One region of the Pokkaliibacter sp. MBI-7 genome, then DNA from elsewhere that is predicted to be linked to it. Evidence: predicted binding sites of a transcription regulator. Region 1 holds the regulator's gene; each other region holds the start of a gene.
What was found. The regulator sigma-54, encoded in region 1, starts transcription at its own class of promoters, with help from an activator protein. The targets are predictions, from matches to a motif close to TGGCACNNNNNTTGCTNT.
Positions count from the first base shown of each region.

Region 2: a site for sigma-54 is predicted at 1,733-1,750, ahead of flgF (flagellar basal-body rod protein FlgF). Genes of this name have one in related genera too.
Region 3: a site for sigma-54 is predicted at 1,802-1,819, ahead of glnA (glutamate--ammonia ligase). Genes of this name have one in related genera too.

Region 1 is NZ_JARVTG010000001.1:837,370-841,602, forward strand. It holds gene lptA (lipopolysaccharide transport periplasmic protein LptA) at 1-142, shown strand, start outside; gene lptB (LPS export ABC transporter ATP-binding protein) at 139-864, shown strand; gene QCD60_RS03740 (RNA polymerase factor sigma-54) at 942-2,414, shown strand; gene raiA (ribosome-associated translation inhibitor RaiA) at 2,518-2,826, shown strand; gene ptsN (PTS IIA-like nitrogen regulatory protein PtsN) at 2,836-3,300, shown strand; gene rapZ (RNase adapter RapZ) at 3,297-4,151, shown strand; gene QCD60_RS03760 (HPr family phosphocarrier protein) at 4,166-4,233, shown strand, end outside.
Region 2 is NZ_JARVTG010000001.1:396,943-401,175, forward strand. It holds gene flgH (flagellar basal body L-ring protein FlgH) at 1-105, opposite strand, end outside; gene flgG (flagellar basal-body rod protein FlgG) at 140-925, opposite strand; gene flgF (flagellar basal-body rod protein FlgF) at 954-1,700, opposite strand; gene QCD60_RS01960 (AraC family transcriptional regulator) at 1,894-2,784, opposite strand; gene sulP (sulfate permease) at 3,057-4,233, opposite strand, start outside.
Region 3 is NZ_JARVTG010000001.1:2,161,026-2,165,258, forward strand. It holds gene glnL (nitrogen regulation protein NR(II)) at 1-24, opposite strand, end outside; gene glnA (glutamate--ammonia ligase) at 190-1,596, opposite strand; gene typA (translational GTPase TypA) at 2,267-4,075, shown strand.

The DNA of each region.
Region 1 (4,233 bases):
GACTCAGAATCAGGACACTTTTACCGGCGAACGTATCACTTACGACATTACCAAACGCACGGTAAATGCATTCAGTGCTCAGGGCAGCAGTGGCAAGCGTGTTGAGATGATCCTGCAACCAAAGAAAAAAGCGACCCCATGAGCACATTACATGCACAACACCTGGCCAAAGCCTACAAGAAACGTCAGGTGGTCAAGGATGTATCCGTGAAGGTCAGTCGCGGCGAAATTGTTGGGTTACTTGGCCCAAATGGCGCGGGCAAAACCACCTGTTTTTATATGATTGTTGGCCTCGTTGCTTCAGACAAAGGCCGTATCCTGCTGGATGAGCAGGATCTCACCACTCTTCCTGTTCACGGCCGTGCACGAGCGGGAATTGGCTATCTACCGCAAGAAGCATCGATTTTCCGCAAGCTCAGCGTGAAGGACAACATCCTGGCGATCCTCGAAACCCGAGCAGAGCTGAGCAAGGCAAGTCGTCTGGAGCTTATGGAATCCTTGCTAAAAGAGTTCCACATTACGCACATTCGCGATAGTCTGGGCATGAGTTTGTCTGGCGGCGAGCGACGTCGGGTGGAAATTGCCAGGGCATTAGCCATGGAACCTGACTTCATTTTGCTGGATGAACCTTTTGCAGGTGTTGACCCGATATCCGTCAGTGACATTCAACAGATCATTCGTCATTTGAAGTCACGGGGCATTGGAGTGCTGATCACCGACCATAACGTCAGGGAAACCCTGTCGATTTGTGATCATGCCTATATTGTTAGCGATGGGACCATTCTCGCAGAGGGAGATGCCGATGCTATTCTTCAACATGAACAAGTACGGCAGGTCTATCTGGGCGAAAACTTCCGCTTTTGAGCAGCCCGGCATGGCGGCAATAACACGCCATTTTCAAGCCTGATCCGATGAGTCAAGAAGTATCTTCGTAGCCAAATATGAAACCCTCATTACAGCTGAAAATCGGTCAGCAGCTGACCATGACCCCGCAGTTGCAACAGGCTATTCGTCTGCTGCAGCTTTCCACTCTCGACCTGCAGCAAGAAATCCAGGATGCGCTGGACGGTAATCCGCTGCTTGAGGTCGAAGAAGAATTCGAACCTGCTGTTGCTGAAGAGCGTTACGAAACGGCTCTGAAAAACGAAAGTGCCAGCAGCAATAATGACAGCGAGCAGGAGACTGACAGCCAGTGGTCAGAAGATATTCCTGAAGAGCTGGCTGTCGATAGCAACTGGGAAGACACCTACTCCACACTGCCCAGTTCTTCATACGATAGCGAAGATGGTTACGACTTTGAATCACGAGCCACTGCAGGTGAAAGCCTGCAGGCTCATCTAGAATGGCAGCTCAATCTGACCCCGATGAGCGAACGTGATCAGTTGATTGCTTATACCCTGATCGACAGCATCAACACCGAAGGCTATCTGACCAGCTCTTTGGAAGAGTTGATGGAAAGCCTCAACGAAAACGATGACGAAGACCCTGTAGAAGAAGATGAGCTACTGATGGTTTTACACCATCTGCAGCAATTTGATCCTCCCGGGGTTGCTGCTCGCGACCTAGCTGAATGTCTGACTATCCAGTTGCGACAGCTACCTGTCGAGACACAGTGGCGACAACAGGCTCTGGACATCATTGCGCAGCACCTGAATCTGCTTGGCACCCGAGACTATGCAACCCTGATGCGTCGCACCCGTCTGAGCGAAGAAGAGCTGGCCGCCGTCATTCATTTGATACAGACCCTTAATCCTCGCCCTGGCGCCAGCATTACCTCTGGCGATTCGGAATATGTGATCCCCGATGTGGTTGTCAGCAAGAAAGAAGGTCAATGGCTCATTGAACTGAATCAGGATGCCATGCCCAGGTTGCGTATCAACAATAGCTACGCCAGTCTGATCAAGCGCGCAGACTCAAGTAGCGACAACACCTATCTGAAGAATCAGCTGCAAGAAGCACGCTGGTTTATCAAAAGCCTGCAAAGTCGCAACGACACCCTGCTCAAAGTAGCCACCAAGATTGTTGAATTTCAACTCGACTTCTTTGAAGAGGGCGAAGAAGCAATGCGCCCGATGGTCCTGGCAGACATTGCTCAGGCAGTGGAGATGCACGAGTCCACTATTTCTCGTGTCACAACCCAGAAGTTCATGCACACTCCACGTGGGGTGTTTGAACTGAAGTACTTCTTCTCCAGCCACGTCGGTACATCCGACGGTGGGGAAGCCTCCTCGACAGCAATTCGCGCCATAATCAAAAAGCTGATTGCCGAGGAGCCTCCGAAAAAGCCATTGAGTGATGCCAAGCTGGCTACCCTTCTGGAAGATCAGGGTATCAATGTGGCTCGTCGTACTGTGGCTAAATATCGCGAAGCTATGGGTATTGCCCCATCGAATGAGCGTAAACGTTTGGTTTAAAAGCTAAATTTTTTGACGCAAAAAAAATTTGACGAAGCCTGCAAGCATACGGCTATATTGAGATGCAACCAGCAAACATTCACCGGCAACTCAGGAGAGTGCTATGCAAATAAATATCACAGGCCATCAGCTGGAACTCACCCCTGCTCTCACTGATTACGTTCACAGCAAGCTACAAAAGCTGGAACGTCACTTTGACAACATCACCAACGTTCAAGTCACTCTAAGCGTGGAAAAAACCCGCCAGATCGCCGAAGCCAATGTTCATCTGGCAGGTGGCGAGCTGTTTGCCACCCATGAAAATGGTGATATGTATGCTGCAATTGACGGCCTGGTAGACAAACTGGATCGCCAGCTACTGAAGCATAAAGAAAAGCAAAAAGAACGCAGTCACGGCGTTACGGTACGTTAATCCTCACCTATGCAACTAAACCAACTTTTAACCCAGGCATGCACCATTGAAGGTGCAGCCTGGAGTAGCAAGAAGCGCGTACTGGAACAGGCCAGTGAACTACTGGCCAGCCAGTTCGACCATCTGGATGTTGACGCTATCTACAACGGCCTTCTGAGTAGAGAGCGACTAGGCAGTACAGGCCTGGGTGGCGGGATTGCGATCCCTCACTGCCGCTTACAGGACTGCGACAAGGTCACTGGCGCATTGATACATCTCAAAGACCCTGTCGACTTCGATGCTCGTGATAATCAGCCTGTCGATCTGATTTTCGTCCTGCTTGCTCCCGAAGAAGCTCATGACTCTCATCTGCAGGCATTAGCACGCGTTGCCGGGTTGTTGCAGGATGAAAGCAACCTGCAGCGCCTACGCCGAGCTGGCAGTGCAGAGGCCTTATATCAGACAGCACTGGATATAGCTGCTCAGACATCATGAAACTTTTTATCATCAGTGGTCGGTCAGGATCAGGAAAAAGTACAGCACTCAACGCGCTGGAGGATCTTGGCTACTACTGCATTGATAACCTGCCCGTCGACCTGCTGAAAGCACTGGTCGAGCAGGCTCAGAAGTCTCCCAGCCCTGAGCGTCAGAATATGGCTGTCAGCATTGACGCTCGCAACCTTCCCGGTGGTCTGGGCGATCTTCCAGTGCTATTGCAAGACATCCGCAACATGGGTGTCCACTGTGAAGTGATTTATCTGGATGCTGATGAAAGCATCCTCCTTCAGCGCTTCAGCGCCACCCGCCGTCGTCATCCGCTGACCAATGGACGCATCAGCCTCCAGGAAGCCATTCAGGAAGAGCGAAGACTGCTTCGCCCTATTTCCAACTGTGCCGATCTGACTATCGACACGACTCATATGACGCTGTACGACTTGCGCGATACGATCAAAGTGCGCGTTGCAGGCCGTGCACAGGAGCTGGCGGTATTATTTCTGTCGTTCGGATTTAAGCATGGCCTGCCACTGGATGCAGACCTGGTGTTTGATGTCCGCTGCCTGCCCAACCCACATTGGATTCCATCACTGCGTGGCTTCACAGGGCGTGAGCAACCTGTCATCGACTACCTGCAAAATGAGGCAGATGTGGGCAAGATGCTTGATGACCTGCGTAACTTGTTAGAAACTTGGCTACCATATTATGAACGCAACAATCGTGCCTATATGACGGTAGCCATAGGTTGTACAGGTGGCCAGCATCGCTCGGTTTATATGGTCGAGCAATTAGCCGCTTACTTCACTGCAACTCGGCATCACATCCAGACTCGGCACAGAGAGCTCGATTAACTTCAGGATGCGGCATGCGCGAAGAGAAAATTACGCTTATTAACAAATTGGGCTTGCATGCCAGAGCAACAGCTAAGCTGAT
Region 2 (4,233 bases), 440 kb from region 1:
AGGTGCATAGGCAGGATCATTCGGTTTGACATTCTGCGCATTGCAGCCTGCAAGCACCGACAGCACAACAACCCCTAACGGTAGCGTGAGTTTTCGTACGTTCATTTTTTGCACCTACCTACTTCTCTTCATTTACTGCTTACAGCTGCTGCGTCACATAAGACAGCATTTCATCGGCGGTAGAGACCACCTTGGAGTTCATTTCATACGCGCGCTGAGTGGTAATCAGTTTTACCAGCTCTTCTGCAGCATTGACGTTGGACGATTCCAGCATGCCCTGTGACGTCGTCCCGAAACCATCATCACCGGGCGCACCATCATTGGGAGCACCACTGGCAGCCGTTTCCTTGAACAGGTTATTGCCGACAGCCTGCAGGCCAGCAGGGTTCACAAAGGTCGAAATCTGAATCGTCCCGGCCACTTGTGGATTGGCAGTGTCGCCATTCAACACCACTTCCACATCGCCATTAGTACCTATAGTAATCTGCGTCGCATTAGCAACATTGATCTCAGGATCGAGAAGGTAGCCATCAGAGGTGACGATATTGCCATCGGAGTCGAGCTGAAAACTGCCATCACGGGTGTAGCCAATAGAGCCATCAGGCATCTGCACACGGAAGAAGCCATCACCCTGAATCGCCACGTCCAGCGTATTGTCTGTCACATCCATGTCGCCCTGAGTAAAGATCTTCTCAGTGCCCACAACACGCACACCGGAACCGATCTGCAGACCCGAAGGCAAACGCGTGTCAGCGGTAGACAAGCCACCGGGCTGGCGTTTGATCTGATAGAGCAGGTCTTCAAAATTCGCGCGGTCTTTCTTGAAACCTGTCGTACTGATGTTGGCAAGGTTATTGGAAATCGTTGACAGTGACAGATCCTGAGCATTTAACCCTGTCTTGCTGATCCACAAAGCCGCTAGCATGAAAGTCCCCTTATGTCGCTACAGGATATCAAGACGATTGCAGCAGCTGATTCTCAGCGCTGGCATTGTCGTCAACCGTCTTCATCATTTTGATATTTAATTCGTACTGCCGGGAAAGAGAGAGAATGTTGGTGAACTCCTCCACAGCATTGACGTTACTGGTTTCCAGATAACCCGACGCGACCTGGACATTGGCATCAGGCGCAGCAGGTGTACCGTTCTCCATGGTAAAAAGGCCGTCTTCACCTTTTTTCATGTCACGAATATCCGGATTGACCAGCCGCAGACGATCCACTTCGGCAATGGCAGAAGGTTCGTCACCCTGAGCTACAACAGAGATCGTGCCATCTGAGCCGATATTCACTTTGCTCGAAGGTGGCAACACGACAGGCCCGCCGTTGCCGAGCACCGGCAACCCCTTGCCGTTACGCAGTACGCCAAGAGCATCGGTATGCAGGTTGCCCTCACGGGTATATGCCTCGGTACCATCTTCCCGCTGAACAGCGATAAAACCAGAGCCACTGATCGCAACGTCCATATCACGCCCAGTGTGATCCAGCGTACCTTCGGTAAAGTCTGTGCCAGGGTTTTCGGTCATGTTGTATACCCTTGTTGGGTAAGACTCACCGAACACCTGCATGGACCGGGCTTGCTCAAAATCGCGCTTAAAGCCGGTGGTGGTGACGTTAGCCAGGTTGTTAGAGTGTATGGCCTGTGCCCAAAGGTTCTGTTTGGCACCTGACATGGCCAAGTACAGCGCTCTATCCATCGACATAAGGACACCTCTTCACTATCTCTAAGGGGTAGATAGCAATCAGCGTGCCGATTTAGTGGCTGGCTTTACAAAATCATGAAGTTAGCGATTTCAGCTGCGAATCACGCGGGTGTGAAAAGAGCTGATGCCATCTGCTATATAGCGGATGGCATGACAGCAAGACAGTGAAGGGCGGCAGAGCCAGATAGCTGAATCACGCTACCTTGCTGGTGAAACGCAGCTGCGCCTGCTGACGGTATTCGCGCGGCGTTACTCCTTTCAGCTCCTGAAAGCGGCGATTGAAGTTGGCGATGTTATTGAAGCCTGCCTGATAGCAAATCTGAGTGATCTGCTCATTGGTTTCACTGAGCATGATACAGGCACGACTGATCCTGACACGGTTGAGAAACTCAATAAAGCGATTACCCGTTGCCTTGCGGAAAAAGCGCGAGAAGTTACTTTCACTCATACCAACCAGCTCAGCCACCTCCAACAGCGAAATGGAGCGATCACAATGCTGGTTAATGTATTCCACCACCTGATTAATACGCTGCTGCTGACTCTCACTGGCGGTGTTGTTCATCTGCACGGTGGACAGCAAACGGTAGTCATTCCATTGCGCCAGCTCCTGCATGAAATCCAGAAAGTGCAGAAGCCGATGCAAACCACTGCTATCACGAATCTTGTCAAAGTGCCGCTGAATATCCTGAAAGGCCACCCCAACGAACTCGATACCAGAGCGTGCACGCTCCAGCAGGGGTGATAACTGGCCTAACTCGGGCAGAATGTCTGCCACTTTGGCAAAGGTTTCTTCAGGAAACTGCAGGGCACGATCTCTCACTGCCACGGCAGTAACGTCATTACGGCAAATCCAGTTATGAGGCAAACGCGGGCCCGTAAGAATCAGCTGCCCGGGAGCAAACGTACCCACATAGTCACCCACAAAGACCTTGCCACTGGTGGCCACAATGAAATGAAGTTCAAAGTCATCATGAGCATGCCAGCGAATGAGTGGGCTAGGATGCCCGTGATCAAGATAGCGTATTGTTTCGACACCCGGGTCTTTCAGCTCGAACTCTGGTGTCAGGGGAATATTGTTATGCATTATTTTCCCTCGGTCTGTGCATGACTGAGGGAATTATGTGGACCCGCTCAAAGATTAACCAGTACAAAGACAGAGCAAAACTATACTTTCTTGCAGCTATTTTCATTGATGACTCTATTGAGCCGCAAAATAGTACTGACTTAAGCGAGACAGACGTCAAAACGATGGACTTTGGCAGCATAAAACAGCGAATCAGCACTCCAGCACAAATGGCCGATTCGCCTGATCACTTATCGGGCTCATAACTGCACCGTCTGGCCCGAACACATCATCTAGCTCACAGAGTGAAGTACCCGCGCGACCGATGGTGCAGAATGCAGTGCCTTCCAGGCATCGAACTGGCTGAGAAACACCTGACCACTGAGTTCTTCCAGAAAGTGACTGCGCCTCAGCATGTCCATGACCGGCCCTTTCACTTCTGACAGGTGAAAGTTCACCCCACTGTCTCGCAGACGATGATTGATCGCCTCCAGACTCTCCAGAGCCGACGCATCAATCAAATTGACCGCCGGACACATCAGCACCAAATGCCTGACCTTAGGCTGACTTGCTACCAGGTCATAAATCAAATCCTCTAAATAGCGTGCGTTGGCGAAGTAGAGGCTTTCATCAATGCGCAGCGTGACAATGGCAGGATCTGTCTCCACTTGATGACGGCAGACATTGCGAAAGTGCTCGGTGCCGGGAACCCGGCCAACAATCGCACTGTGCGGGCGACTGGTGCGGTAGAGATAAAGCAGAATGGACAAGGAAACCCCAGCCATAATGCCGACCTCCACACCCTCGACCAGCGTGAGGAGGATTGTTGCCATCATGGCAGCGAAGTCGCTTTTAGAGTATGTCCAGGTACGCTGCAGCGCTCTGAAATCTACCAGGCTCAGCACCGCCACAATAATGGTTGCCGCCAGGGTAGCCTTTGGCAGGAAGTAAATCAGCGGAGTCAGCAGTAAAGCAGCCAGTGCAATGCCGATGGCGGTGAACGCACCAGCCGCCGGGGTTTCTGCACCAGCATCGTAGTTAACAACAGACCGGGAAAACCCTCCGGTTACCGGGAACCCACCCGACACGGCAGAGGCAATATTTGATGCGCCGAGGCCGATCAGCTCCTGATCAGGCGAGATACGCTGACGACGCTTGGCCGCCAGCGTCTGCGCCACGGACACTGACTCGACAAAGCCAACAATACTGATCAGTAATGCCGATACCAGCAGCTCCTCCCACATGGAGGACGTGAACGCAGGCAGTTGCAGACGGGGCAGACCAACCGCGATCTCACCAACGATCTTCACCCCCAGCTTGTCCAGCCCCGCCCCCCAGGTCACCAGTGTTGTCAACGCCACTGCCAGCACCGGACTCGCTTTCGTCAGAATGTCTGCATGACGAGCATTCAGACCACGACGCAATAGCAATGGCTTTAGAAAGGTACGACTCCAGAATAGGAATACTGTG
Region 3 (4,233 bases), 1.3 Mb from region 1:
TCGATAAAACATACTCTTAGCCATGACACTATCCCACGAATCCACTTGCAATCCTTATACCCGGATTGGCTGGGCTGACACCCTCGTCAACGCATCATTTTGGTGCGAGCAATCTTCCAGTCTTGCCCCTTCATGGAAAAAAAAGCCCCCGACACGCGGGGGCTTGTGTTGTGTCATCCGCTTGACGGATTACACGGAGTAGTACATGTCCATCTCGATCGGGTGAGTGGTCATGTTCAGACGCTGTACGTCTGCTTTTTTCAGGGTGATGTAGGCGTCGATCACGTCGTCGGAGAACACACCACCTTTGGTCAGGAACGCACGGTCAGCGTCCAGGGCAGCCAGCGCTTCGCTCAGGCTTTCAGCCACGGTTGGGATTTCCTTGGCTTCTTCTGGAGGCAGATCGTACAGATCTTTGTCCATCGCTTCGCCCGGATGAATCTTGTTCTGGATACCGTCCAGACCAGCCATCATCAGTGCAGCGAAGCACAGGTAGGGGTTCGCGCCCGGATCAGGGAAACGAGTCTCGATACGACGAGCTTTGGGGCTCTGAACGTGAGGAATACGGATAGAGGCAGAGCGGTTACGGGCAGAGTAAGCCAGCATAACAGGTGCTTCAAAACCAGGAACCAGACGCTTGTAAGAGTTGGTCAGCGGGTTACAGAAAGCGTTCAGTGCTTTAGCGTGTTTGATGATACCGCCGATGTAATAGATCGCCATTTCAGACAGACCACCGTAGCCTTCACCTGCGAACAGGTTAACGCCATCTTTGGCCAGAGACTGGTGAACGTGCATACCTGAACCGTTATCACCTACGATGGGCTTAGGCATGAAAGTAGCCGTTTTGCCGTACAGGTGAGCGGTGTTGTGTACACAGTACTTCAGGATCTGAGTCTTGTCAGCGCGACGTACCAGTGTGTCGAACTTGGTACCGATTTCGTTCTGACCAGCATTCGCCACTTCGTGGTGGTGAACTTCTACTTCTACACCCATAGACTCCATGGCATTACACATGGCAGTACGCAGCTCGTGCGCAGAGTCAATGGGAGGAACGGGGAAATAACCGCCTTTAACACGAGGACGGTGACCGGTATTGCCGCCATCAAATTCGTGGTCGGTTGCCCAGGCAGCTTCTTCAGATTTGATCTTGTAGCCACAGCCAGACATATCAACGTTCCAGGTGATGGAATCGAAGATAAAGAATTCGGGCTCAGGACCGAAGAAAGCGGTGTCAGCGATACCGGTTGACTTCAGGTACTCTTCCGCACGACGGGCCAAAGAACGAGGGTCACGCTCGTAACCTTCGCCGGTAGAAGGCTCAATGATGTCGCAATACAGGATCAGAGTAGGTTCTTCGGTGAAGGGATCCAGTACGGCAGAAGCGTCATCAGGACGCATGATCATGTCAGATGCCTGAATGCCTTTCCAACCAGAGATGGAAGAGCCGTCAAAAGCCTGACCATTTTCGAAGAATTCTTCGTCTACAGACGCAGCAGGAATGGTGACGTGCTGTTCTTTACCTTTGAAATCGGTAAAACGCAGGTCAACCCACTTAACACTATTTTCCTTGATCAGATTCAGGGACTTAACTGACATGATCTGTCTCCGCAGTTTGGGGCAATGCACTACATAACGTGGTACAAATTCGGTTCTCTCAGCAACTTCATACTGCACCGGGCCTCTCGCAGACATCCGCTCAGATGTTTCTTAACTCACTGAGCATGGAATCCAGCCTCGGGTAAAAAAGCTGGAGGCTTGCGCCTCCATCAAAGTTGTTGCTGTCAACTGAGTCGCTTTATACAAAGCAACGCCTGTGCCAAATCAGCAAACCTTTGATTTATATAGATTTTAATTTCACGTGCACGCATTTTGCGCCATACACAGAACCAATATAGTGCACATTTATCAAATCATGCCACTTATTGGTGCATTCATTCTCCTTGTGAAGTATTGCAAGCAGATAAAAGGAGAAGATTGGCGCAAATTTGGTGCAACCACGCCACTCAGAACAGGCGATCCTGCCCCTTACTCTGCTGATCAGGCTTCTCATATGAAGCCACTGTAATAAAGACGTGATGTTCTGCGGATATAACGCGACGCCATTGAGAGGCGATCACTTTGCGCATGACATAAAGGCACAGAAGAAAAAATGGCTAATATATCGCCACATTATTGAATTGACAGTCACCAAGATGACCGGAGTCAAGTATAATGCCGGTTTTCCGTCTGCCCTGAGCAGACTCTGTAAACAAGCAGGATTTCCCTTGTGATCGAGAAATTACGCAATATCGCCATTATTGCCCACGTTGACCATGGTAAGACAACACTGGTCGATAAATTGCTGCAGCAGTCCGGCACCCTTACCCGCCGTGATGAGGGTCAGGAGCGCCTGATGGACTCCAACGACCAGGAAAAGGAACGCGGCATTACCATCCTGGCCAAGAACACTGCCATCAACTGGAACGGCTATCGCATCAATATCGTCGATACCCCCGGACACGCGGACTTCGGTGGCGAAGTAGAACGCGTATTGTCGATGGTTGACTCTGTACTGTTGCTGGTCGACGCGGTTGATGGCCCCATGCCTCAAACGCGCTTCGTTACTCAGAAAGCCTTTGCTCGCGGCCTCAAGCCTATCGTTGTCATCAACAAGGTTGACCGTCCAGGCGCTCGCCCTGACTGGGTTGTAGATCAGGTATTTGATCTGTTTGACCGTCTTGGCGCTACTGATGAGCAGCTGGATTTCCCTATCATTTATGCTTCAGCATTGAATGGTATCGCTGGTACCTCTCATGAAGACCTGGCTGCCGATATGACTCCGCTGTTTGAGGCAATCGTCAATCTGGTTCCAGCACCCGCTGTTGATGCCGATGGCGCCTTCCAGATGCAGATCTCTGCTCTTGATTACAACTCTTATCTGGGCATTATCGGTATCGGCCGTGTTAGCCGTGGCCGCATCCGCACCAACACTCCGATCAAAGCCGTTGATATCGATGGCAAAGTCCGTTCTGGTCGCGTTCTGAGCGTGATGGGCTATTTGGGCCTGGAGCGTATCGAAGTACCAGAAGCGGAAGCAGGTGACATCATCTGTGTTACCGGTATGGACGAGCTCAACATCTCCGACACACTGTGTGCCTCCGATGCCGTTGAAGCACTGCCTCCCCTGACCGTAGACGAACCTACCGTCAGCATGTGCTTCCAGGTAAACGACTCTCCGTTCGCTGGCCGTGAAGGTAAGTTTGTCACGTCGCGCAACATCAAAGAGCGTCTTGAGCGCGAACTGTTGCACAACGTAGCTCTGCGTGTACGCCAGGGCGATACCCCAGACAAGTTCATCGTCTCTGGCCGTGGTGAACTGCACCTGTCAGTGCTGATCGAAACCATGCGCCGTGAAGGCTATGAACTGGCAGTATCTCGTCCTGAAGTTATTCAGAAAGAGATCGACGGTGTGCTGATGGAGCCATTTGAGCAGGTAGTCGTCGACTGTGAAGAAGCCTACCAGGGCCCTGTCATGGAAGAGATGGGCCGCCGCAAAGGCGACCTGCGTGACATGCAGATCGATGGTGCTGGTCGCGTCCGTATTGAATACCGCATTCCCTCACGTGGCCTGATTGGCTTCCGTAACCAGTTCCTGACCCTGACCTCTGGTACCGGTATCATGACTTCAAGCTTCGACAGCTATGATGAAGTGAAAGCCGGTCCAGCAGTACAGCGTATCAATGGCGTCATGATTTCCAACATTACCGGCAAGAGCCTGGCTTACGCCCTGTTCAGTCTGCAGGACCGTGGTCGCATGTTCATTGCTCCCAACCTGGAAGTGTATGAAGGCCAGGTGATCGGTCTGCACAGCCGTGGCAACGACCTCACCGTCAACCCCACCAAGGCCAAGCAACTGACCAACGTGCGCGCCTCTGGTAGCGATGAGAACATCCTGCTGACTCCACCGGTACGCCACTCTCTGGAACAGGCTCTGGAATTCATTGAAGATGATGAACTGGTGGAAATCACACCAAAGAGCATTCGCATCCGTAAGAAATTCCTGACTGAGAACGAGCGCAAACGCGCCTCTCGTTAATTTCTTCGCCTGCCCTGCAAAAAGCCCCTGCCTCGGAAGAGCCAGGGGCTTTTTCATGCTGTCTTACCGCTATATCGATTCTGGATAAAACAAGACTCACTTTACCTGACCTATACTGTGGCTAAATGTCGTTAAGCACATTTAGAAAGGGTGGGTCA